Regions from separate parts of the Streptomyces sp. NPDC028635 genome, predicted to be linked through region 1. Evidence: riboswitches for the same ligand, from Rfam matches in the RefSeq annotation. Region 1 holds a riboswitch; each other region holds the start of a gene.

Region 1 (7,286 bases):
CTCGGTGTGCCCGTCCACCACCGCGGCGTCACGGATCGGCACGAAGGACTCGCTGCTGCCGAAGAGGCCGGTCTTGACCGACACCCACTCCGGCGCGCCGGTCGTGTCGTCGAGGAAGACGTGCTTGGCTTCGCCGATCTTCTTCCCGTCCTCGCCGAGGACCGGGTGGTCCAGGACCGAGTGGATCTGCTCTCTGGTGATCATGCTGTCTCACCCTTCTCGCGGAGCGACTCCCTGCGCGGGTTCACCAGACATATAGGGCGAAACGGAACAATGGCAACAGAGGGCACATACTTTTCGTAAGTGCCCTCTGTGCACATCAGTGCTCCGACGTCACGCCACCGACCAGGCGATGCCGTCCAGGATGTCGTGCTCGCTCACCACGACCTCCTCGGCGCCGATCCGGTCCATGATCGACAGCAGCACCAGGGAGCCCGCCGCGATCACGTCCACCCGCCCGGGGTGCATGGACGGCACGGCCGCGCGCTCGGCGTGCGTGGAGTGCAGCAGCCACTCGGTGATCTCGCGGACCTTGTCGCGGGAGATCCGGGAGTGGTGGATGCGCGCCGAGTCGTACTCGGGCAGCTCCTGGGCGATCGCCGACACGGTCGTCACCGACCCGGCGAGCCCGACCAGCGTCCGCGCCTCGCGCAGCGGCACGCTCGCCTCGGCGAGGTCGAGGGCGGCCTCGATGTCGGCCCGCATGGCCGCGATCCGGTCCTCGGTGGGCGGGTCCGTGACCGTCCCGCCGTCCACCAGGTGCCGTTCCGTCATCCGCACACAGCCGACGTCCACCGAGCGGGCCGCGCGCACGTGCTCCTCGCCGACGACGAACTCCGTGGAGCCGCCGCCGATGTCCACCACCAGGAAGGGGCGGTCCAGGTGCTCGTGCTCGGCCAGCTCCCTGGTCGCGCCGGTGAAGGAGAACTCCGCCTCCTGGTCACCGGTGATGACCTCCGGCTCCACGCCGAGGATGTCCATCACCCCGCGCACGAACTCGTCGCGGTTCTCCGCGTCACGGGAGGCGGAGGTGGCCACGAAGCGCAGCCGCTCGGCGCCGTACTCCTTGATGACCTGCGCGTACTCCCGGCACGCGGCGAAGGTCCGCTCCAGCGCCTCCGGGGCGAGCCGGCCGGTGCGGTCGACCCCCTGTCCGAGCCGCACGATCGTCATACGGCGGTCCAGGTCGACCAGTTCGCCGCTGTTCGGGTCACAGTCGGCGACCAGCAGGCGGATGGAGTTCGTACCGCAGTCGATGGCGGCGACGCGGGTCACTTGGCGTCCTCCTCGGTCTCCGTGCCGTCCTGTGCCGGCGTCACGCACGGGCCCTTGCGCCACCACTCGGGCAGCATCGCGATGGCCTCGTCGCCCAGCGGGTTCACACCCGGTCCGGCGGCCAGGGAGTGGGCGACGAGCACGTGCAGGCACTTCACCCGGTCCGGCATGCCGCCGGCGCTCGGGAAGCCGGTCAGCTCCTCGATCTCGTCCCGGCGCCGGATGTAGTCCTCGTGCGCGGCGCGGTAGGCGGCGGCCAGCTCCGGGTCGCTCTGCAGCCGCTCGGTCATCTCCTTCATCACGCCCTCGGCCTCCAGCGTGCCGATCGCGGAGGCGGCCCGGGGGCACGTCAGGTAGTACAGCGTCGGGAAGGGCGTGCCGTCCGGCAGGCGCGGGGCGGTCTCCACGACGTCGGGCTGCCCGCAGGGGCACCGGTGGGCGATCGCGCGCAGCCCGCGCGGCGGCCGGCCGAGCTGCTGCCTGAAGGCCTCGACGTCCGCGTCGGTGGGCTCGGTGCGCGGGGTGGACGGCGGGGGCGTTTCCACTACGAAGTTCTCTCTTGTCGAATTACTGGTCGGCGGCGTCGGCCTTGTCGACCCCGTCCCAGACGTTGGAGTACCAGGGGCGGTCCGCCGAGCCGGCGTCGGTGTGGGCCTGGGTGGCCGCGTCCGGGTCGACCACGACGTAACCGGTCTCCCCCGGCAGCACATAGTGCAGCCGCTTGCGGATCTGCTGCTCGGCGAAGGAGTCGTCCTGCCAGCGCGCCTTGAGGTCGCGCAGCTGCTCCACGCGCTGCGCGGCCTGCTGCTTCTGGCGCTGCAGGTCGGCGATCTCGGCGCGCTGCGAGACGTACTGGCGCATGGGGTAGGCGAGCGCCACGATCAGCGTGCACACCACCAGCGCGAGCAGCGCCGCGCGGCCGGTGAGCCGGGAGCGGCGGGCCTGCCGTTTGGTCTGGGAACGGTAGACGCGGGCCGCGGTCTGCTCGCCGAGCAGCCGGATCCTGGTCGCGGTGGAGAAACGGTCCCGGTCCTTCACCGCCATGGCCAGCCTCCCGTTCACACGCGCGTACGTCCCCGGACACGGTACGGGACCGAGTACGGGGACGTACGTACGACTGGCTGAGCCTTACGCCAGGTTGGCCCAGGCTCGAAGGCCGGCCTCGGGCTCAGCCGCCTGCTCAGCCCTTGGAGACGGTGCCACGGAAGCGCGGGAACGCGCTGCGGCCGGCGTACACCGCGGCGTCGTCGAGGATCTCCTCGATGCGCAGCAGCTGGTTGTACTTGGCGACGCGCTCGGAGCGGGCCGGGGCGCCGGTCTTGATCTGGCCGCAGTTGGTGGCGACGGCGAGGTCGGCGATGGTGACGTCCTCGGTCTCGCCGGAGCGGTGGGACATCATGCACTTGTAGCCGCTGCGCTGGGCCAGCTCGACGGCGTCCAGGGTCTCGGTGAGCGAGCCGATCTGGTTGACCTTGACCAGGAGCGCGTTGGCGGCGCCCTCGTCGATGCCGCGCTGCAGGCGCTCGGGGTTGGTGACGAACAGGTCGTCGCCGACGAGCTGGACCTTGTCACCGAGCTGGGCGGTGATGGTCTTCCAGCCGGCCCAGTCGTCCTCGAACAGCGGGTCCTCGATGGAGACCAGCGGGTAGGCCTCGACCAGCTCGGCGTAGTACTCGGTCATCTCGGCGGCCGAGCGGTTCTTGCCCTCGAAGAGGTAGGAGCCGTCCTTGTAGAACTCGGACGCGGCGACGTCGAGGGCGAGGGCGATCTGCTCGCCGGGCTCGTAGCCGGCCTCCTTGATCGCCTCGAGGATGAGGTCGAGGGCCTCGCGGTTGGAGCCGAGGTTCGGGGCGAAGCCGCCCTCGTCGCCGAGGCCGGTGGACAGGCCGCGGCCCTTCAGCACCTTCTTCAGGGTGTGATAGACCTCGGTGCCCCAGCGCAGCGCCTCGGAGAAGGACTCCGCGCCGATCGGGGCGATCATGAACTCCTGGATGTCCACGTTGGAGTCGGCGTGCGAGCCGCCGTTCAGGATGTTCATCATCGGCACCGGCAGCAGGTGCGCGTTCGGGCCGCCCAGGTAGCGGAACAGCGGCAGGTCGCTGGCCTCGGAGGCGGCGTGGGCGACGGCGAGCGAGACGCCGAGGATGGCGTTGGCGCCGAGGGAGCCCTTGTTGTCGGTGGCGTCCAGGTCGAACATGGCCTGGTCGATCAGGCGCTGCTCGGTGGCGTCGTAGCCGACCAGCTCCGGGCCGATCTGCTCGATGACGGCCAGCACGGCCTTCTCGACGCCCTTGCCCTGGTAACGGCTGGCGTCGCCGTCGCGGAGCTCGATGGCCTCGAAGGCGCCCGTCGAGGCGCCGGACGGAACGGCGGCACGCCCGGTGCTGCCGTCGTCGAGGCCGACCTCGACCTCGACCGTGGGGTTGCCTCGGGAGTCCAGGATTTCCCGGGCTACGACGACGTCGATGGACGGCACGAGCATCTCCTTCGTGGATGTGACGCTGAAAGTGCGGGGCTGGTGAGCCTTGCGACTAGAGCCTAACCGCCCCGGGGCCATCGGCCAGCCGACCGCCCGGCCCGTGGACAGACAGACCGTACCCATTGTTCACCGTCGGAACAAAGGGGGGTGACGTTCCGGCTGAACATCCGGGGAACGGACGGCAGAAAAAACCCCGTCCCGGTGCGTACGGGGGAAGACGCACCGGGACGGGAGCCCGTGGGGACGGGGAGCGGCCCTCGGCCGGCCCGCTGCCGCTTACTTCAGGTGCAGCTGCTGGCCCGGGTAGATGAGGTCGGCGTCCTCGACGATGTCCTTGTTCAGGTCGAACAGCTTCTTCCAGCCGCCGACGACGTGGTGCTTCTCGGCGATGGAGCTGAGGGTGTCACCGGTGACGACCTTGTACTCGCCGTCGCCCTTCTTGACCTTCTTGCCGGTCGGGGTGGTGACGGTCTTGGTGCTCTGCTTCTTCGGCGTCTGCGCCGGGCGCTCGCTGGAGCGGGAGGCGCTCTGCTGCTCGGTGGAGCGCGTCGTGGTGGTGCCCTGGGAGGAGCTGGAGGAGCTCGAGGAGCTGGAGGAGCTCGAAGAGCCGCCGCCGTTGTTCGGGGTGTTCGACAGGCCCGTGCCGCAGACCGGCCAGGCACCCTTGCCCTGGGAGGCGAGGACCTTCTCGGCCACGGCGATCTGCTGGGACTTGCTGGCCTGGTTGGCCTGCGGGGCGTAGGCGGTGCCGCCGTACGCGGCCCAGGTGGAGGCGGAGAACTGCAGGCCGCCGTAGTAACCGTTGCCGGTGTTGATGGACCAGTTGCCACCGGACTCGCACTGGGCGACCGCGTCCCACTCGGAGGTGGTGGCGGCGGAGGCGTTGCCGGCCGCCATCAGCGGGGCGGCGACGGCGGCACCGGTGACACCGGCGAGCGCGATGACACGGGTGGTCTTGGACGGACGACGGTGCTTGCCCTTGCCGGAAAACAGCATGGTGGATCCCCTCACCGACGCCTGCGAGGTGAGCTGTCGGGTTCGGGCCGGTTGAGTTGCCCGGCCACCCCTCCCCTGGGAGGCGTGGCTTCACCCCTAGCCGCTCCGGCTCAACCGCCGGGCACGGCACTTACCTTGGGTCCCCCGCTCCTGCCTGCGGCGCGTGATGCGACGACTGTTCCCGTACGGCCGCTGGCAGGATTCGGCGTTGCGGCCGCCGGGGCTCGCGATGGCGAGCGGTCATGACCGTAGACAGGCGCTCGGCCGAATTTCAAAGACGATCACGGCTTCTGAGACTCATCCCACACTTTCACCAAAGCGGACATCAGTCCCAAAACAGGGCGTCAACTCCCGCTACTTTTGGCCCGTTTCGCCACCGACAAGCAGGGTCTGACCGGGCACGATGCGGCTCGGGTCGGCCCCGATCGCCTCACGGTTCTCGGCGTACAGCGCGCGCCATCCGCCCTCGACGCCAAGGGAGTCGGCGATGGACGTCAGGCTGTCCCCGTCGCGCACCGTGTAGCGCGAGGCGTGCCGGCCCGAGGCCGGCGCCGCGCCCGCTTCGGCGGTGTCCTCCTCGGCGCCGGCGCCGCGGTGGCGGCCGCCGCCGTCGACCGCGCCGGTGTCGACGAGCCCCGAATCACCGACGATCTGGCGCAGGTTGTCCGGATCGTCGCTGTTTGCGTCACCCGTGGACGTGCTGCCGGACGGCTGCGAGGTGCCGGGTCCGGACGTCGCGGGCGCGCCGGTCTCGGCAGCGCCCCCCGCGGACGGGGTGGTGGACGACGGCCCGTCAGAGGGCCGCGCGGGGGTGCCCGTGGAGGGCGTGCCGGACGGTGTACCGGAGGAGTCGGGCAAGCCGGGCGAGTCCACCGAACCGGAGGTTCCGGATGTTCCGGAGGTACCGGTGGATCCGGAGGTACCGGCCGAAGCGGAGGAGTCGGACGGGGCGCCGGCCCCGGCCTGGCCGGAGGAGTCCGCGCCGGTGGTGGAGCCGCCGGCCGCCGAGCCGCTGCCCGGGGTGTCGCCGGCGACACCCGTGTCGACGTCCGGCGCGGAGGTGTCGCCGGACAGGCCCGAGGTCAGCCCGCACAGCGTCCAGTGGCCGACGCCCTGGTCGGCGAGGACCTTCTCGGCCACGGCTATCTGCTGCGAACGGCTCGCGAGGTCGGGCCGGGCCGCGTACTCCAGGCCACCGTGCCCCTCCCAGTCCTCCTGCGACAGGTGCAGGCCGCCGTAGAGCCCGATCCCGGGGTTGTCGCTCCAGCGGCCCTGGCTCTCGCACTCGGCCACCTTGTCCCACGTCGCGCCGTCGGCCGCGTGGGCGCTCGCCGCGCCGAGCAGCGGGATGGCGATGGCGGAGCCGGTCACTCCGGCCGTGACGAGGAGGGCCGGAGCCTGACGGGGGCGACGGTGTCGACCGTTCCCGGAGAGCATGCGGTGACCTTTCGCGAGACAGCACTGACCGGCGCGGCGCCTTGAGGCACCGGCGTCGCGCTGACGAGTGAACGTATCGGCAGACGATCGCCAGTCACAAGTTCATGCCGCGCAGATCACGTGAAGATCACATAGTTGAAGATGCGTCAGTTTTCTGTGCGGGTGCGGGCGTGAACGTCACGGGCAACTGCCGCAGACCCCGCATGATGAGCCCCCCGCGCCAGCGCAAGTCGGCCGGTTCGGCACCCAGTTGCAGGTCGGGCAGCCGGGTGAGCAGGGTGGCGAGGGCGGTCTGGCCCTCCAGACGGGCCAGCGGGGCGCCCAGGCAGTAGTGGATGCCGTGGCCGTAGCCGAGGTGCTGGTTGTCACGGCGGGCGAGGTCGAGCAGGTCCGGCTCGGGGAAACGCTCCGGATCGCGGTCGGCGGCGGCCAGGACGACGAGGACGGGATCGCCGGGCGCGATGTCCTGCCCGCCGACGGTCAGCGGCTCGGTGGCGAACCGCCAGGTGGCCAGCTCCACGGGGCCGTCGTAGCGCAGCAGTTCCTCCACGCCCGTCTCCAGCAGCGCGCGCTCGCCCCGGGCGAGGGAGTCCTGCAGCCGGTGCCGCTGCCCGGGGTGGGTCAGCAGGGCGTAGGTGCCGTTGCCTATGAGGTTGACGGTGGTCTCGAACCCGGCGAACAGCAGGATGAACGCCATCGCCGCCGCCTCGTTCTCGGTGAGATGCTCGCCGTGGTCGGAGGCGCGGATCAGGCCGGAGATGAGGTCCTCGCCCGGTGCGGGCTCGGCGGGCAGGGCCTGCCGCTTGCGGTGGATCAGCTCGGCGAGGTACCCGCGCATCTTCTTCACCGACCGGGCGACCCCGCCCCTGGGCCCTCCGCCGTGCCGGATCATCATCCCGGCCCAGTCCCGGAAGTCGTCCTGGTCCTCACGGGGAACGCCGAGCAGGTCGCAGATGGCGTAGATGGGCAGCGGGAAGGCGAACTCGTGGATGAGGTCGGCAAAGCCCCGCTCGGCGAACCCGTCGATGAGGTGGTCGGTCAGCTCCTGCACACGCGGCGCGAACTCGGCGACCCGGCGGGGCGTGAACGCCTTGCTGAC
Region 2 (7,286 bases), on a different contig from region 1:
GCCGGGCCCGCCCAGGCGAGCGACAGGCAGTCCTCGCCCTTGAGGAACCGCTGGCAGCGCACGCCGCCGGTGGCCCGGCCCTTGCGCGGATACTGGTCGAACGGGGTCAGCTTGGCCGTCGTCTGCACGGAGTCGTCCAGCGTGCCGCGCGAGCCCGCGACCGTGAAGACGATCGCGTCGGCCGCCGGGTCCACCGCGGTGAACGAGATGACCTTGGCGCCGTCGGTGAGCTTGATGCCCGCCATGCCGCCCGCCGGCCGGCCCTGCGGACGCACCACGGACGCCTGGAAGCGCAGCAGCTGGGCGTCGTCCGTGATGAAGACCAGGTCCTCCTCACCCGTGCGCAGCTCGACCGCGCCGACGATCCGGTCGCCCTCCTTGAGGGTGATGACCTCCAGCTCGTCCTTGTTGGCCGGGTAGTCGGGCACCACCCGCTTCACCACGCCCTGCTCGGTGCCGAGCGCCAGACCGGGGGAGGACTCGTCGAGCGTGGTCAGGCAGACCACCTGCTCGTCGCCGTCCAGCGAGATGAACTCCGCCACGGGGGCGCCGCCCGAGAGGTTCGGCGCGGCCGCCGTGTCCGGCAGCTGCGGCAGGTCGACCACGTTGAGCCGCAGCAGACGGCCCCCGGAGGTGACCACACCGACCTCGCCGCGCGCCGTCGCCGGCACCGCCGAGACGATCACGTCGTGCTTGCTGCGCCGGCCGTCGCCGTCGTCGAAGGGGTCGGCGGTCGCGGTGCGGGCCAGCAGGCCGGTGGAGGACAGCAGCACCCGGCACGGGTCGTCGGCGACCTGCAGCGACACCGTGGCCGCCGGGGAGCCCGCGGACTCCAGCAGGACCGTACGCCGGTCGGTGCCGAACTTCTTGGCGACCGCCGCCAGTTCGTTGGACACCAGCTTGCGCAGCTCGGCGTCCGAGTCCAGGATCCGGGTCAGCTCCTCGATCTCCGCGTTCAGCCGGTCCTTCTCCGCCTCCAGCTCGATGCGGTCGAACCGGGTCAGGCGGCGCAGCGGCGTGTCGAGGATGTACTGGGTCTGGATCTCGCTGAGCGAGAAGCGCTCCATCAGGCGCTGCTTGGCCTGCGCGGAGTTGTCGCTGGAGCGGATCAGCCGGATGACCTCGTCGATGTCGACGAGCGCCGTCAGCAGGCCCTCCACCAGGTGCAGCCGGTCGCGCTTCTTGGTCCGGCGGAACTCCGAGCGGCGCCGGACGACCTCGAAGCGGTGGTCGAGGTAGACCTCCAGCAGCTCCTTCAGGCCCAGCGTCAGCGGCTGGCCGTCGACCAGGGCGACGTTGTTGATGCCGAAGGACTCCTCCATCGGCGTCAGCTTGTACAGCTGCTCCAGGACCGCCTCCGGCACGAAGCCGTTCTTGATCTCGATGACCAGGCGCAGTCCGTGCTCGCGGTCGGTGAGGTCCTTGACGTCGGCGATGCCCTGGAGCTTCTTCGAGCCCACCAGGTCCTTGATCTTGGCGATGACCTTCTCGGGACCGACCGTGAAGGGCAGCTCCGTGACGATCAGGCCCTTGCGGCGCGCGGTGACGTCCTCCACGGACACCGTCGCGCGCATCTTGAACGTGCCGCGGCCCGTCTCGTAGGCGTCGCGGATGCCGGAGAGTCCTACGATCCGGCCGCCCGTGGGCAGGTCGGGGCCGGGGACGTGCTTCATCAGCGCTTCGAGGTCGGCGTTCGGGTGCCTGATCAGGTGCCGGGCGGCGGAGATGACCTCGCGCAGGTTGTGCGGCGGCATGTTCGTCGCCATGCCGACCGCGATCCCGGACGAGCCGTTGACCAGGAGGTTCGGGAAGGCGGCCGGAAGGGTGACCGGCTCGCGCTCCTGGCCGTCGTAGTTGGGCTGGAAGTCGACGGTGTCCTCGTCGATCGACTCCGTCATCAGCCCCGTGGCCTCGGCCATCCGGCACTCGGTGTACCGCATGGCGGCCGGCGGGTCGTCGTTGCCGAGCGAGCCGAAGTTGCCGTGGCCGTCCACCAGCGGCACGCGCATGGAGAACGGCTGCGCCATACGCACCAGGGCGTCGTAGATCGACGCGTCGCCGTGCGGGTGCAGCTTGCCCATGACCTCGCCGACGACACGGGCGCACTTGACGTAACCGCGCTCGGGGCGCAGCCCCATCTCGTTCATCTGGTAGACGATGCGGCGGTGCACCGGCTTGAGGCCGTCCCGGGCGTCCGGCAGGGCGCGGGAGTAGATGACCGAGTACGCGTACTCGAGGAAGGAGCCCTGCATCTCGTCGACGACGTCGATGTCGAGGATCTTCTCCTCGAAGTCGTCGGGCGGCGGGGTCTTCGTGCTGCGGCGGGCCATCGCTGCCTGGCTCCTTGCTGAAGCGTGAACGGTATCTGACGCGGACCATTGTGGACCGTGGGACTGACAAGCCGGGCGCGGACCCGGCTCCGGCGTACGAAGCCGTGCCCGGGCACCCGGGTCCTGGCTGCGTGGAGCGGCGCCGGACAACCGGATCCAGGCTGCGTGAAGCCGTGCCCGGACGCCCGGATTCCGGCTGTGTGGCGGAGCCCGGACACCCGGCCGCCGTCACCCCGCGGCCGTACCGGACCGCCCGACGCGGGGTGCCGGACTCCGGCCGGCCCGGACCGCGCACCACGATCGCCCGAAGGCTACGCGATCTCGCTGTCGGCGTACGCCGTGCGGGAACTTCGCCGCCGGTCCGCCCGCTTGCATACAGTGGCAGGACGGCAGGAAACACGCGGTTTCACGACCGCTTCCGCGATCGAAGGGACGTACATGCCCATGGGTCACACGGCCACAGCCGAGGCAGGCTCCGGCGGACTGACAGCAACCGAGCACCGCCTGGCCAACGGCCTGCGCGTGGTGCTCTCCGAGGATCACCTGACCCCGGTCGCGGCGGTGTGCCTCTGGTACGACGTCGGCTCGCGCCACGAAGTCAAGGGGCGTACGGGTCTGGCTCACCTCTTCGAGCACCTGATGTTCCAGGGCTCCGCCCAGGTGAAGGGCAACGGTCACTTCGAGCTGGTGCAGGGCGCCGGCGGGTCGCTGAACGGCACCACCAGCTTCGAGCGGACCAACTACTTCGAGACCATGCCCGCCCACCAGCTGGAGCTCGCGCTCTGGCTGGAGGCCGACCGCATGGGCTCCCTGCTGGCCGCCCTGGACGACGAGTCCATGGAGAACCAGCGCGACGTCGTCAAGAACGAGCGCCGCCAGCGCTACGACAACGTCCCCTACGGCACCGCCTTCGAGCGGCTGACCGCCCTCGCCTACCCCGAGGGCCACCCCTACCACCACACGCCGATCGGCTCCATGGCGGACCTGGACGCGGCCACCCTCGAGGACGCCCGCCAGTTCTTCCGCACCTACTACGCGCCGAACAACGCGGTCCTGTCCATCGTCGGCGACATCGACCCGGAGCAGACCCTCGCCTGGGTCGAGAAGTACTTCGGCTCCATCGCCTCCCACGACGGCAAGCCCGAGCCGCGTGACGGCACGCTGCCCGACGTCATCGGCAGCCAGCTGCGTGAGGTCGTCCGCGAGGAGGTCCCGGCGCGCGCCCTGATGGGCGCCTACCGGCTGCCGCACGACGGCACACGCGCGTGCGACGCGGCGGACCTCGCGCTGACGATCCTCGGCGGCGGCGAGTCCTCCCGCCTGTACAACCGGCTGGTGCGCCGCGACCGCACGGCCGTCGCGGCCGGCTTCGGACTGCTCCGGCTGGCCGGGGCGCCCTCCCTGGGCTGGCTGGACGTGAAGACGTCCGGTGACGTCGAGGTGCCGGTCATCGAGGCCGCCATCGACGAGGAGCTCGCCCGGTTCGCCGCGGAGGGCCCCACGGCCGAGGAGATGGAACGCGCCCAGGCGCAGTTGGAGCGCGAGTGGCTGGACCGGCTCGGCACCGTAGCGGGCCGCGCCGACGAACTGTGCCGCTACGCGGTCCTGTTCGGCGACCCGCAGCTCGCCCTGACCGCCGTCCAGCGCGTGCTCGAGGTGACGCCCGAGGAGGTGCAGGAGGTCGCCAAGGCCCGCCTGCGGCCCGACAACCGCGCGGTGCTCGTGTACGAGCCGAAGACCCCGGAGGCCGCACCGGCCGCAGACGTGCCCGAGGACCCGGAGCAGGAAGCGACCGTAGAGGCCGGCAACGACAACGAGGAGACGGCCAAGTGACCGAGCTCGCCACGATGGACTTCCACCCCCAGCCCCAGGCGGGCGAGGCCAAGCCGTGGGCGTTCCCGGCTCCCGAGCGCGGCACGCTCGGCAACGGCCTGACGGTGCTGCGCTGCCACCGCCCCGGCCAGCAGGTCGTCGCCGTGGAGGTGCTCCTGGACGCCCCCCTGGACGCCGAACCGGCGGGCCTGGACGGCGTCGCCACGATCATGGCGCGCGCCTTCTCCGAAGGCACCGACAAGCACTCCGCGGAGGAGTTCGCCGCCGAGCTGGAGCGGGCCGGCGCCACCCTCGACGCGCACGCCGACCACCCGGGTGTCCGCCTCAGCCTGGAGGTCCCCGCCTCCCGGCTGGCCAAGGGCCTCGGCCTGATCGCCGACGCCCTGAGGGCCCCCGCGTTCGCCGACAGCGAGATCGAACGGCTGGTGCGCAACCGCCTGGACGAGATCCCGCACGAGCTGGCCAGCCCCGCCCGCCGCGCGGCCAAGGAGCTGTCCAAGCAGCTCTTCCCGGCGTCCTCGCGCATGTCGCGCCCCCGCCAGGGCACCGAGGAGACCGTCGCGGCCGTCGACGCGGCCGCCGTGCGCGCCTTCTACGAGCGGCACGTGCGCCCCGCCACCGCCACCGCGGTGGTCGTCGGTGACCTGACCGGCCTCGACCTCGACGACCTCCTCGGCGACACCCTGGGCGCCTGGACCGGCTCGCGCACCGAGCCGCGCCCCGTGCCGGCGGTGACCGCCGACGACACCGGCCGGGTCGTCATCGTCGACCGCCCGGGCGCCGTCCAGACGCAGCTGCTCATCGGCCGGATCGGCCCCGACCGGCACGACCGCGTATGGCCCGCGCAGGTGCTCGGCACCTACTGCCTGGGCGGCACCCTCACCTCCCGCCTGGACCGGGTCCTGCGCGAGGAGAAGGGCTACACCTACGGCGTGCGCGCCTTCAGCCAGGTGCTGCGCTCCGCCCCCGACGGCACGGGCGCGGCGATGCTCGCCATCAGCGGCTCCGTGGACACGCCGAACACCGGCCCGGCGCTGGACGACCTCTTCAAGGTGCTGCGCACCCTGGCGGAGGGCGGCCTGACCGAGACCGAGCGCGATGTCGCCGTGCAGAACCTCGTCGGGGTGGCCCCGCTGAAGTACGAGACCGCCGCCGCCGTCGCGGGCACGCTCGCCGACCAGGTCGAGCAGCACCTGCCCGACGACTACCAGGCCACGCTGTACCGGCAGCTCGCCGCGACCGGCACGGTGGAGGCCACGGCGGCGGTCGTGAACGCCTTCCCGGTGGACCGGCTGGTGACCGTCCTCGTCGGTGACGCCGCGCAGATCAAGGAGCCCGTCGAGGCCCTCGGTATCGGCGATGTCACCGTGGTGAGCGCGGAGTAGCCGCACACGCGCGTGGGGCCCTGGTGTCTGACGGAGCACCAGGGCCCTTGCCGTGCCTGCCGGCCTGTTTATGATCCAAGGCGCGGCATCCCCCATATGCCCGAATTGGGGCGGAGGTTGCCTGTCTGGCCTGTGGGATGGCTTACAAAACCCCTGATTCGTTTGAGGACTGAAGGTCGATCACCGTAGCTTCGTCCGGGCTGTTCGTCAGGCAGTGCGCCGCACCCGCGGCACCGGACAGTCATCGCCGAGTCCCCGTACGGCGCGAGCCAGGGGAGCCGGGGACCCACACGTCCCTGGGGTGAATCGGGCGCCCGCGAGGGTGCCCGTAGGAGACCTTCCTGCTCCGAACCCGTCAGCTAACCCGGTAGGCGAGAGGGAAGGAAAGGACAAGCCACCACATGGCGTTCGTCAGCGCCACCGGGAAGCACCGTCGTCCCAGCCGGATGAAGCGCACCACCGCGCAGGCCGCGGGTATCGCCGCGCTCACCACCACCGGCGTCATCGGCACCCTCGCGGCCCCCGCCCTCGCCGCCGACACCTCCGCCGAGCACACCGGTCTGCTCCCCGTCATCAGCGTCGACGACGCGGTCGCCGCGCAGATCGACGCCCAGGCCGAGGCCCAGAAGCAGGCCGCCGAGCAGGCGGCCATCGAGCAGGCCGCCCGTGAGGCCGCCGCCGCGCGGGCCCACGAGGCCAGGGAGCGTGCCGCCCGGGAGGCCGAGCGCAAGCGCCTGAACAGCTTCACGGCCCCGATCGCTCACTCCTACGTCTCCACCGGCTACGAGGCCAGCAGCTCCCTGTGGTCCTCCGGCCACCACACCGGCATCGACTTCCACGCCGCCACCGGCACCACGGTGCACGCGGTGGGCTACGGCACCGTCGTCGAGACCGGCTGGGGCGGCGCCTACGGCAACCAGATCGTCATCCGCATGCACGACGGCACGTACACCCAGTACGGGCACCTGTCGTCGATCGGCGTCGTCGTGGGCCAGCAGGTCGTCACCGGCCAGCAGATCGGTCTGTCCGGCGACACCGGCAACACCACCGGGCCGCACCTGCACTTCGAGGCGCGCACCAGCCCCGAGTACGGCTCCGACATGGACCCGGTCGCCTATCTGCGCGCGCACGGCGTGAACGTCTGACGCACCAGCACGGCATCAGCCCCAGGAAGCCCCGGCGCACCGCGCCGGGGCTTTCGGCGTTTCCCGGCTCCTCGTCCCCGGGAGAAAACCGGCAGGTGACCAAAAAATATCCATGGAATCCGGCTCGCCGTCGGAAATTCCGCCCCCTTGGAATAGAGTCACGGAACACGCGTCCATCGTCGGCGTTTCACGGGGATCAAGGCGGAGGTCGGACATGCGAATTCCGGCGCACTCGGTGTGCACGGCGATCCGGGACGACATCGTCGCCGGTGTCCATGAACGCGGCAGCCGGCTCACCGAGGAACTCCTCGCCCGCCGCTACGGAGTCTCCCGGGTGCCGGTGCGGGAAGCGCTGCGCACCCTGGAGGCCGAGGGCTTCGTCGTGACGCGACGGCACGCGGGCGCGTGCGTGGCCGAGCCCACCGAGCAGGAGGCGGCCGACCTGCTGGAGATGCGGATGCTGCTGGAGCCCCTCGGGGCGGCGCGCGCCGCCCAGCGGCGCTCCGAGGCGCACCTGAAGGTGCTGCGCGGCCTGGTGCGGCTCGGCCAGGAGCGGGCCAGGCGCGGCACCGGCGACGAGCTGCGCTCCCTGG
Region 3 (7,286 bases), on a different contig from region 1:
CGAAACCCCCCAGCCCGCCGGTGCGGCGGACCCCGGCGTCTCCGTCCGGCACACCCGGGCCAAGGGTGAGCCGCGGTTCCCGGACGGGCCGAAGGCCGACCCCGCCGGGTCGCACTTCGAGCGGCGCATCCGCAGCTTCCAGCCGCGCCGCAGCCGGGTCACCGCCGGACAGGCCGACGCCCTGCAGCGGCTGTGGCCCCAGTGGGGGCTGGACATCGACGGGCAGCGCACCCTCGATCTGACCGAGCTGTTCGGCAACGACCACCCCGTCGTGCTGGAGATCGGCTTCGGCATGGGTGAGGCCACCGCGCAGATGGCCGCCGCCGACCCCGGCACCAACATCCTCGCCGTGGACGTGCACACCCCCGGCCAGGGCAACCTGCTGAACCTCGCCGACCACCACGGCCTGTCCAACATCCGCGTCGGCAACGGCGACGCGATCATCCTGCTGCGCGAGATGCTCACCCCCGACGCGCTGGACGGCCTGCGCGTCTTCTTCCCGGACCCGTGGCCCAAGAAGCGGCACCACAAGCGCCGGCTGATCCAGCCGGAGTTCCTCACCCTCGCCGCGACCCGGCTGAGGCCCGGGGCGATCCTGCACTGCGCCACCGACTGGGAGCCCTACGCGGAGCAGATGCTCGAGGTGCTCACCGCGCACCCCGACTTCGAGAACACCCAGCCGGACAGCGGCTTCGCCCCGCGCCCCGCGTTCCGGCCGCTGACCCGCTTCGAGGGCCAGGGCCTGGACAAGGGCCACGTCGTGAACGACCTGCTCTTTCGCCGCGTACCGCATCCGCGGAGCGACTCGGACCCGCGCTGACGCAGCCGTCAACGTCGCGGGCGGCGCCCTCCCTCGTTAGGGTCAATGCCGTGGCCACGAGTCCCCCGTATCCGACCTACCCCAGCGGCCCCGGCGACGGTGCGCTCCATCACCCGCACTGGTGGCAGCGCAGAGGGGTGCGGTACGGCGCGCTCATCACGCTGCTCGCCCTGTCCGGTCTGGTCATCCTCGCGCTGGTGCGCGAGCAGACCGGCACCGAGGGCTTCCTGGTCGGGCTGGGGCTCGCCGTCTTCCCGGTACCGCTGCTGACCGCCGCCTTCCGCTGGCTGGACCGGGTCGAGCCCGGCCCCTGGCGGAACCTGCTGTTCTCCTTCGCCTGGGGCGCCTGCGCGGCTGCGCTGATAGCGATCGTCGCCAACAGCTTCGCGACGAAGTGGATAGCGACGGCGACCGCGGACCCGGCCGGCGCGGACACCCTCGGCGCCACGGTGATAGCGCCGATCGTGGAGGAGTCGGCGAAGGCCGCCGCCGTCCTGCTCGTCTTCCTCTTCCGCAGACGCGACTTCACCGGGCTCGTCGACGGCGTGGTGATAGCGGGTGTCACCGCCACCGGCTTCGCGTTCACCGAGAACATCCTCTACCTCGGCACCGCCTTCGGCACCGACCAGCTCACCGGCGGCCGGGGCATCGCCTCCGTCACCGCGGCGACCTTCTTCGTCCGCGTGATCATGTCGCCGTTCGCGCATCCGCTGTTCACCACCATGACCGGTATCGGCTTCGGCATCGCCGCGCTGTACGGCGAGGGCCGGCGCCTGCGCCGGGTCCTGCTCCCGCTGGGCGGGCTGCTGCTGGCCATGTGCATGCACGCTCTGTGGAACGGCTCGGCGTCCTTCGGTCCGTTCGGCTTCTTCGCCGTGTACGGCGGCTTCATGATGCCCGCGTTCGGGCTGCTGACCTGGCTGGTGATCTGGACCCGGCAGCGGGGGCTGCGCACGATCCGCGAGGAGCTGCCCGCCTATGTCGCCGCGGGCTGGCTCGCGCCCGCCGAGCCGTTCGCGCTCGGCTCGATGCGGGCGCGCCGCATGGCGCGCGAGTACGCCGCGCACCACCTGGGCAAGCCGGGGGCGAAGGAGGTCGGGCGCTACGAGGCGTACGCGACGTCCCTGGCGTTCCTGCGGCACCGGGGCCGCCGCGGCCGCGCCGGCGCCGACTTCGTCGTACGCGAGAGGGAGCTGCTGAACGAGCTGTGGCGGCTGCGGGAGCGGGCCCGGCCGGCGCTGGAGTACGCGGCCCGGGCGGCCGCGCCCCCGGTGCCGGTGATGCTGCCGTGGCCCGCGCACCCGTGGCAGGCCCCCGGGGCGGCGCGGCCGCACCTGCCGTACGCCGGGCACGCGGGGTACGGCGCCCATCCGGCGTACCCGGGCTACCCGGCGTACAACCCCTACCGCTCGTAGAGACGGGCGCCGGGGCATCGGAAGGCTCCGGTCAGAGCGGTCATGTCCTGTTGCAACGCGCCTCGGACCTGATCGACCGTTCCGCACGCGGATCGACCGGAGGTGCGAACACCGCGGCACACGGAAACCGGCAGCCCTGACGTCGGGGGGTTTGCCGTCAGGACCGCCGGGGTTCTGGAGCGGGCCGTGGTGTCAGGGGGTGAGGCCCTTGTCCTGCAGCCACGCCATCGGGTCGATGCCGGAGGCCTGCCCGTCGGGGTGCACCTCCAGGTGCAGGTGCGGGCCGGTGACGTTGCCGGTGGCGCCGACGCGGCCGATGACGTCACCGGTGGCGACCTTCTGCCCGACGCTGACGCTGATCGACGACTGGTGGCAGAACCACAGCTCGGTGCCGTCGTCGAGGGTGAGGATCGTGCGGTAGCCGTAGGAGCCGGCCCAGCCCGCTTCGGTGATGGTGCCGGTGTGGACGGCCTTGATCAGCGTGCCGGTGGGGGCGGCGAAGTCCAGGCCGGTGTGGTAGCCGGAGGACCACATCGAGCCGGCCTGCCCGAAGCGGGAGGTGAGGGTGTAGGAGGAGGTCGGCAGCGCGTACTGCTTGGCCAGTTCGGCCAGGCGCTCGGCCTCGGCCTTCTTCTTCGCCTCCGCCTCCGCCTTCTCCTTCGCGGCGGCGGCCTTGGCGGCGGCCTCCTGCTCGGCCTTGGCGGCGTCCTCGGCGGCCTGCTTGGCCACGGCGGCCTGGGCGGCGGCCTGCGCCTTGACGTCGACCTGCACCTGCTGCGACTCGGCCTGGGCCATGATCCGGTTGCGCAGCGCCTCACCGGCGTCGGAGGTGCCCTGCGCGGTGTCGGCGGAGCTGACGATGTCGCTCAGCGGGGTGGCGGAGCCCTGGGGCGCGGCGTCCTCGTGGTCGGAGATCAGTGAGCCGACCGAGGGCAGGTCGGGCATGGAGATGGAGACCGGCGGCTTGCCGGTCTGCGCGCTGGCCATGCCGCCCGCGCCGACGGCGGCGATGACGCCGACGCCGAGGACGGTGGAGCTGCGGGCGAGTCCGCCGCGCTGCTTGGCGACGCGGTGCCGGCCGCGGACGGGACGGACGGACTCCTCAGTGGGGTTCCACTCCTCCCAAGGGCCCTCGTCGGTGCGGTGGCCGCCGTAGACGAGGGTCTCGGGGCCCTGCTGGCTCGGCACGAACGGGGCTGTCGGGGCAGGCCGGTTGGACGCCACGCGGGCGTACTCCTTTCCTTCCGTTCGCCTACCGGGTTAGCTGACGGGTTCGGAGCAGGAAGGTCTCCTACGCGCGTATACCGGCCGTCGTCGACGGCGGCTGACGCGAGATTCACCCCAAGGTGGTGGTTCCCCGGTTCCCTACGGGATTCGGCGCGTGAGCACGGAGCCGTCTCTTGTGACGGCTGGGACGACCGCGCTGCGTTATCGAACGTTAATAGACCCGGCGGCATGATTCCAAGCCGTTCGTCTTGATCATTAACATTCTCGGCCTGGACTTTCACGCCACGACCGGTGCAAAAGGGGCGACTTGACCGCCCCTCAGGCGTCACGTCCAAAACCTCTTTTTGGTGATGGTGCGTCAATTGTTATGCACAGGGCGGTCATCCACTCACCCACCGTGACCTTCACGGCCGGCGGACGGCCAGCAGCGCCATGTCGTCCGCCATGCCGCCCCCCGAGTGCCGGCGCACATCCTTCGCGACCGCGGCGAGCAGGGCGCCGGGCGCGGTGACGACACGTCCGGCGAGCCGCGTCTCGACGTCGTAGAAGCGGCCATGGCGGTCGCGGCTCTCGGAGAGGCCGTCGGTGTACAGCAGCAGCGTGGCACCGCCGGGGAAGACGACCTCCTCGGCGCGGTCCGGCGACGGGCCCAGCTCGCCCATGCCGAGCGGCAGCGCGTGTTCGGCGGGCAGCAGCGCGCGCAGGGTGCCGTCGGCGTGCAGCAGCACCGGCGGCGGATGACCGCGGTTGAGGACGCGGACGACACCGTCGCCGTGCGGGAGTTCGGCGAGAACGGCGGTGGTGAACCCCTCGAAGGCGTCGAGCCCGTCGCGCCGGGCGCCCTCGCGGGCCAGCGCCCGCTCCAGCCGCTGGGCGACCGCCTCCAGGGTGGCCTCCTGCTCGGCGGCCTCCCGGAACGCCCCGATGACCACGGCCACGGCCGCCACCGCGCCCATGCCCTTGCCGCGCACGTCCCCGACGATCAGGCGGACGCCGTACGGGCTGTCCTGGACGGCGTACAGATCACCGCCGATGAAGGCGTCGGCGCGCGCGGCCTCGTAGCAGGCGGCGATCTGGAACCCGCCGATCTCTTCGGCGGGTTCGGGCAGTACAGCGCGCTGGGCGGCCTCGGCGACCTCGCGCGCGGAGGCGAGCTGCTCGCTGCTGCGGCGCGCGAGGGCGTTGATCAGGACGGCCAGGACGGCGACCGTGGCGACGGTCACCAGCTCGGTGACGGCGTCGGTGTGCCAGACGATGCCGATCGTCAGATGCAGCCCGAGCACGACGACGACGGCGGCGAGCCCGGTGAGCACGGTGCCGCGGCGGCTGTAGAGCGGGGCGGCGACCAGGGGCGCGGCGGTGAAGAAGGGGACCGCCGTGAAGTCGGACGGGGTGCAGTAGTCGTAGACCGCGCCGGCGGCGATGAGCAGCGCCGGCAGGATCCGTACGAAGGTGCGCGCGAGGGAGATCCTCCGGCCCTCCCCGGGCCGCGGTTCCCCACCGTCGCCGGGGACGGGCCCCGGCCCGGGCTCGGGCACGAAGGCATCGGGCAGCCGCAGGGCGGACCGGGAGCCGGGGTCGAGGGCCGGGGCCCCCGGTCCGTCGGCAGGGGGATCGGAGGCGCATCCGCGGGCGGCGGATCCCGTCCCGGCACCGGGAACCCATCCGTCGGCCAGAGAGCCCGCCCCGGCCTCCGGAACACGACCGCCGGCCCGTGGGCCAGCCCCGGCCTCGGGAACGCGCCTGCCGGTCCGGGGGTACGGCCCGTCGTCCGTCACGTCTCCAGGCCGCACCGCTCGTCTCCCACCGTCCCTGTCCGCCGTCGTCCCGCCCGTCCAGGCTTGCCGGTGCGGGCGCGAGCGGCGAGCGGTGAGGGCCGACCGGATGACACCGGGCGCCGGCGAGCCCCGGCGGCGTGCAGCCGGGGGCGGCGAGCCGGCCGGGGGCGGACGGGCCGGCGGCGTGCAGCCGGAAGACGGCGAGCCCCAGCGACGGACAGCCGGGGCGGGCGGCGAGCCCAGCAGTGGAATGCCGGAGGGCTGCGGCCCCAGCGACGGACAGCCGGGGCGGCCCGGTGTCCGACTGCCGAGGGCCGGGCGGCGCCGGGCCCAGCGGCAGAGCGGGCCGAGTGGCAGAGCGGGCCGAGTGGAGAGCGGGCCGAGTGGCAGAAACGAGGCCCACGCGCCGGTCGTGACGTAAAAAACCGAGGGCCGGAAACCTTTCGGCTTCCGGCCCTCGGCCTTCAGTAGCGGGGACAGGATTTGAACCTGCGACCTCTGGGTTATGAGCCCAGCGAGCTACCGAGCTGCTCCACCCCGCGTCGTTGTGTCTCCAGTGTACGTCATCCGCGGGGCCCCCGACGACCACGTTCCTTCGCCACCCCCCGTGCCGCCGCCGAGGCCACCTCCCGTGCCCCCGCAGAGGCCACCCCCCGTGCCACCGCAGAAGCCCCCCCGGCCCCCCGCCGAGGTCAGCCCGCGCTCCGTTCCGCCAGCTCGGCCAGCGGCAGCGTGTGCTGGGTCTGCAGGGCCTTGGCGCGCAGGTAGCGCACGTTGTGCGGGGTGGAGAAGACGCCGGTCGGCACCCGGTCGCGGACGTCGAGCCCCAGGGTGCGCAGCTGGCCGGCCTTGTCCGGGTTGTTGGACAGCAGATCCAGCGACCCGATCCCGAGGGCGGTGAGCATCTGCGCGGCGGCGGTGTAGTCGCGGGCGTCCTCGGGCAGCCCGAGGGCGGCGTTGGCGGCGTAGGTGTCCAGGCCCTGGTCCTGGAGGGCGTAGGCGTCGAGCTTGTTGTAGAGGCCGATGCCGCGCCCTTCCTGACGCAGGTAGAGCAGGACGCCGCCGCGGTCGGCGATGCGTTCGACGGCCTCCCGCAACTGGGGGCCGCAGTCGCAGCGGGCGGAGCCGAAGACGTCACCGGTCAGGCACTCGGAGTGCAGCCGGACGAGCGGGACCGGGCCCGGCTCGCCGAGGACGACGGCCACGTGCTCCTGGCCGTCGGTCAGGCCGTGGAAGGTGACCAGTTCGGCGTCGGCGCGGTAGCCGTCGGCGAAGTGCAGCGGGACCCGGACGCGGGCGCGCGGGGTGGCGGCGGGGACAACGGGGATGTCGGCCATGCGGATGCTCCGGGTTCCGTCCGTCTGCTTCAGATTTGAAGCAGAAGCTCAGACCGGACCCTACTCCTGCTTGAAACTTGAAGCAATACGCCGTCTCGGGGACCCGCCGGGTATGCCGTGACTCACCCGCACGACGGCCCGGACCGCCGGCGCCAGGGCACGTCCTCCGCCTCCGCCCCCTCGAGCGCCCGCGCGATCCCCGCGCAGATCTCCTCCAGCTGTCCGACCTGCTCCGCGCCGAGGTGGTCGAACAGCGCGGTCCGGACCGTCTCCACATGGCCGGGGGCCGCGCGCTCGACATGGGCCAGCCCCTCACCGGTCAGGACGGCGATGCTCCCCCGCTTGTCCGACGGGCAGCTCTCGCGCGCCACCAGCCCGTCCTTCTCCAGCCGCGTCACCGCGTACGTCAGCCGGCTGCGGGTGATCTTCAGCGCCTCCGCGAGATCGGTCATCCGCAGCCGCCGCCCGGGCGCCTCGGACAGAGTGGCCAGGATGGAGTAGTACAGATGCGGCATGCCCGCGTCCTGCTGGAGCTGCCGGTCCAGCGCGTCCTCCAGGAGGTGCGTGGCCGCGAGCCAGGCGCGCCAGGCGCGCTGCTCGTCGGGGGAGAGCCAGCGGGTCGTCATGCCGCCAGTGTAGGTTTGTTTAAAAGTTGAACCAAGCCGTGTCCGCCACCTCACCCGCCGGGGAGCGCGATGCCCCACCCGTA

The links. Region 1 has a riboswitch for cyclic di-AMP ahead of AB0E88_RS13000 (transglycosylase family protein). Riboswitches for the same ligand answer to the same signal wherever they lie in the genome.
Region 2: it holds a riboswitch for cyclic di-AMP, as region 1 does, so the genes downstream of both, AB0E88_RS06835 (M23 family metallopeptidase) here and AB0E88_RS13000 (transglycosylase family protein) in region 1, are expected to answer to the same signal.
Region 3: it holds a riboswitch for cyclic di-AMP, as region 1 does, so the genes downstream of both, AB0E88_RS28600 (M23 family metallopeptidase) here and AB0E88_RS13000 (transglycosylase family protein) in region 1, are expected to answer to the same signal.

Annotation. Positions count from the first base shown of each region.
Region 1 covers NZ_JBEZWX010000009.1:189,956-197,241, reverse strand. The annotation lists gene AB0E88_RS13025 (PRC and DUF2382 domain-containing protein) at 1-204, opposite strand, end outside; gene AB0E88_RS13020 (Ppx/GppA phosphatase family protein) at 334-1,275, opposite strand; gene AB0E88_RS13015 (DUF501 domain-containing protein) at 1,272-1,820, opposite strand; gene AB0E88_RS13010 (septum formation initiator family protein) at 1,843-2,319, opposite strand; gene eno (phosphopyruvate hydratase) at 2,456-3,751, opposite strand; gene AB0E88_RS13000 (transglycosylase family protein) at 4,031-4,750, opposite strand; cyclic di-AMP (ydaO/yuaA leader) riboswitch at 4,754-4,922, opposite strand; gene AB0E88_RS12995 (transglycosylase family protein) at 5,105-6,121, opposite strand; gene AB0E88_RS12990 (cytochrome P450) at 6,315-7,286, opposite strand, start outside.
Region 2 covers NZ_JBEZWX010000004.1:254,584-261,869, reverse strand. The annotation lists gene AB0E88_RS06850 (DNA topoisomerase IV subunit A) at 1-2,330, opposite strand, end outside; gene AB0E88_RS06845 (pitrilysin family protein) at 2,769-4,163, shown strand; gene AB0E88_RS06840 (pitrilysin family protein) at 4,160-5,548, shown strand; cyclic di-AMP (ydaO/yuaA leader) riboswitch at 5,784-5,937, shown strand; gene AB0E88_RS06835 (M23 family metallopeptidase) at 5,950-6,693, shown strand; gene AB0E88_RS06830 (GntR family transcriptional regulator) at 6,908-7,286, shown strand, end outside.
Region 3 covers NZ_JBEZWX010000035.1:56,050-63,335, reverse strand. The annotation lists gene trmB (tRNA (guanosine(46)-N7)-methyltransferase TrmB) at 1-820, shown strand, start outside; gene AB0E88_RS28605 (PrsW family intramembrane metalloprotease) at 871-2,235, shown strand; gene AB0E88_RS28600 (M23 family metallopeptidase) at 2,428-3,459, opposite strand; cyclic di-AMP (ydaO/yuaA leader) riboswitch at 3,471-3,625, opposite strand; gene AB0E88_RS28595 (PP2C family protein-serine/threonine phosphatase) at 3,867-5,000, opposite strand; tRNA gene AB0E88_RS28590 (tRNA-Met) at 5,709-5,782, opposite strand; gene ribA (GTP cyclohydrolase II) at 5,933-6,577, opposite strand; gene AB0E88_RS28580 (MarR family transcriptional regulator) at 6,700-7,203, opposite strand; gene AB0E88_RS28575 (dihydrofolate reductase family protein) at 7,273-7,286, shown strand, end outside.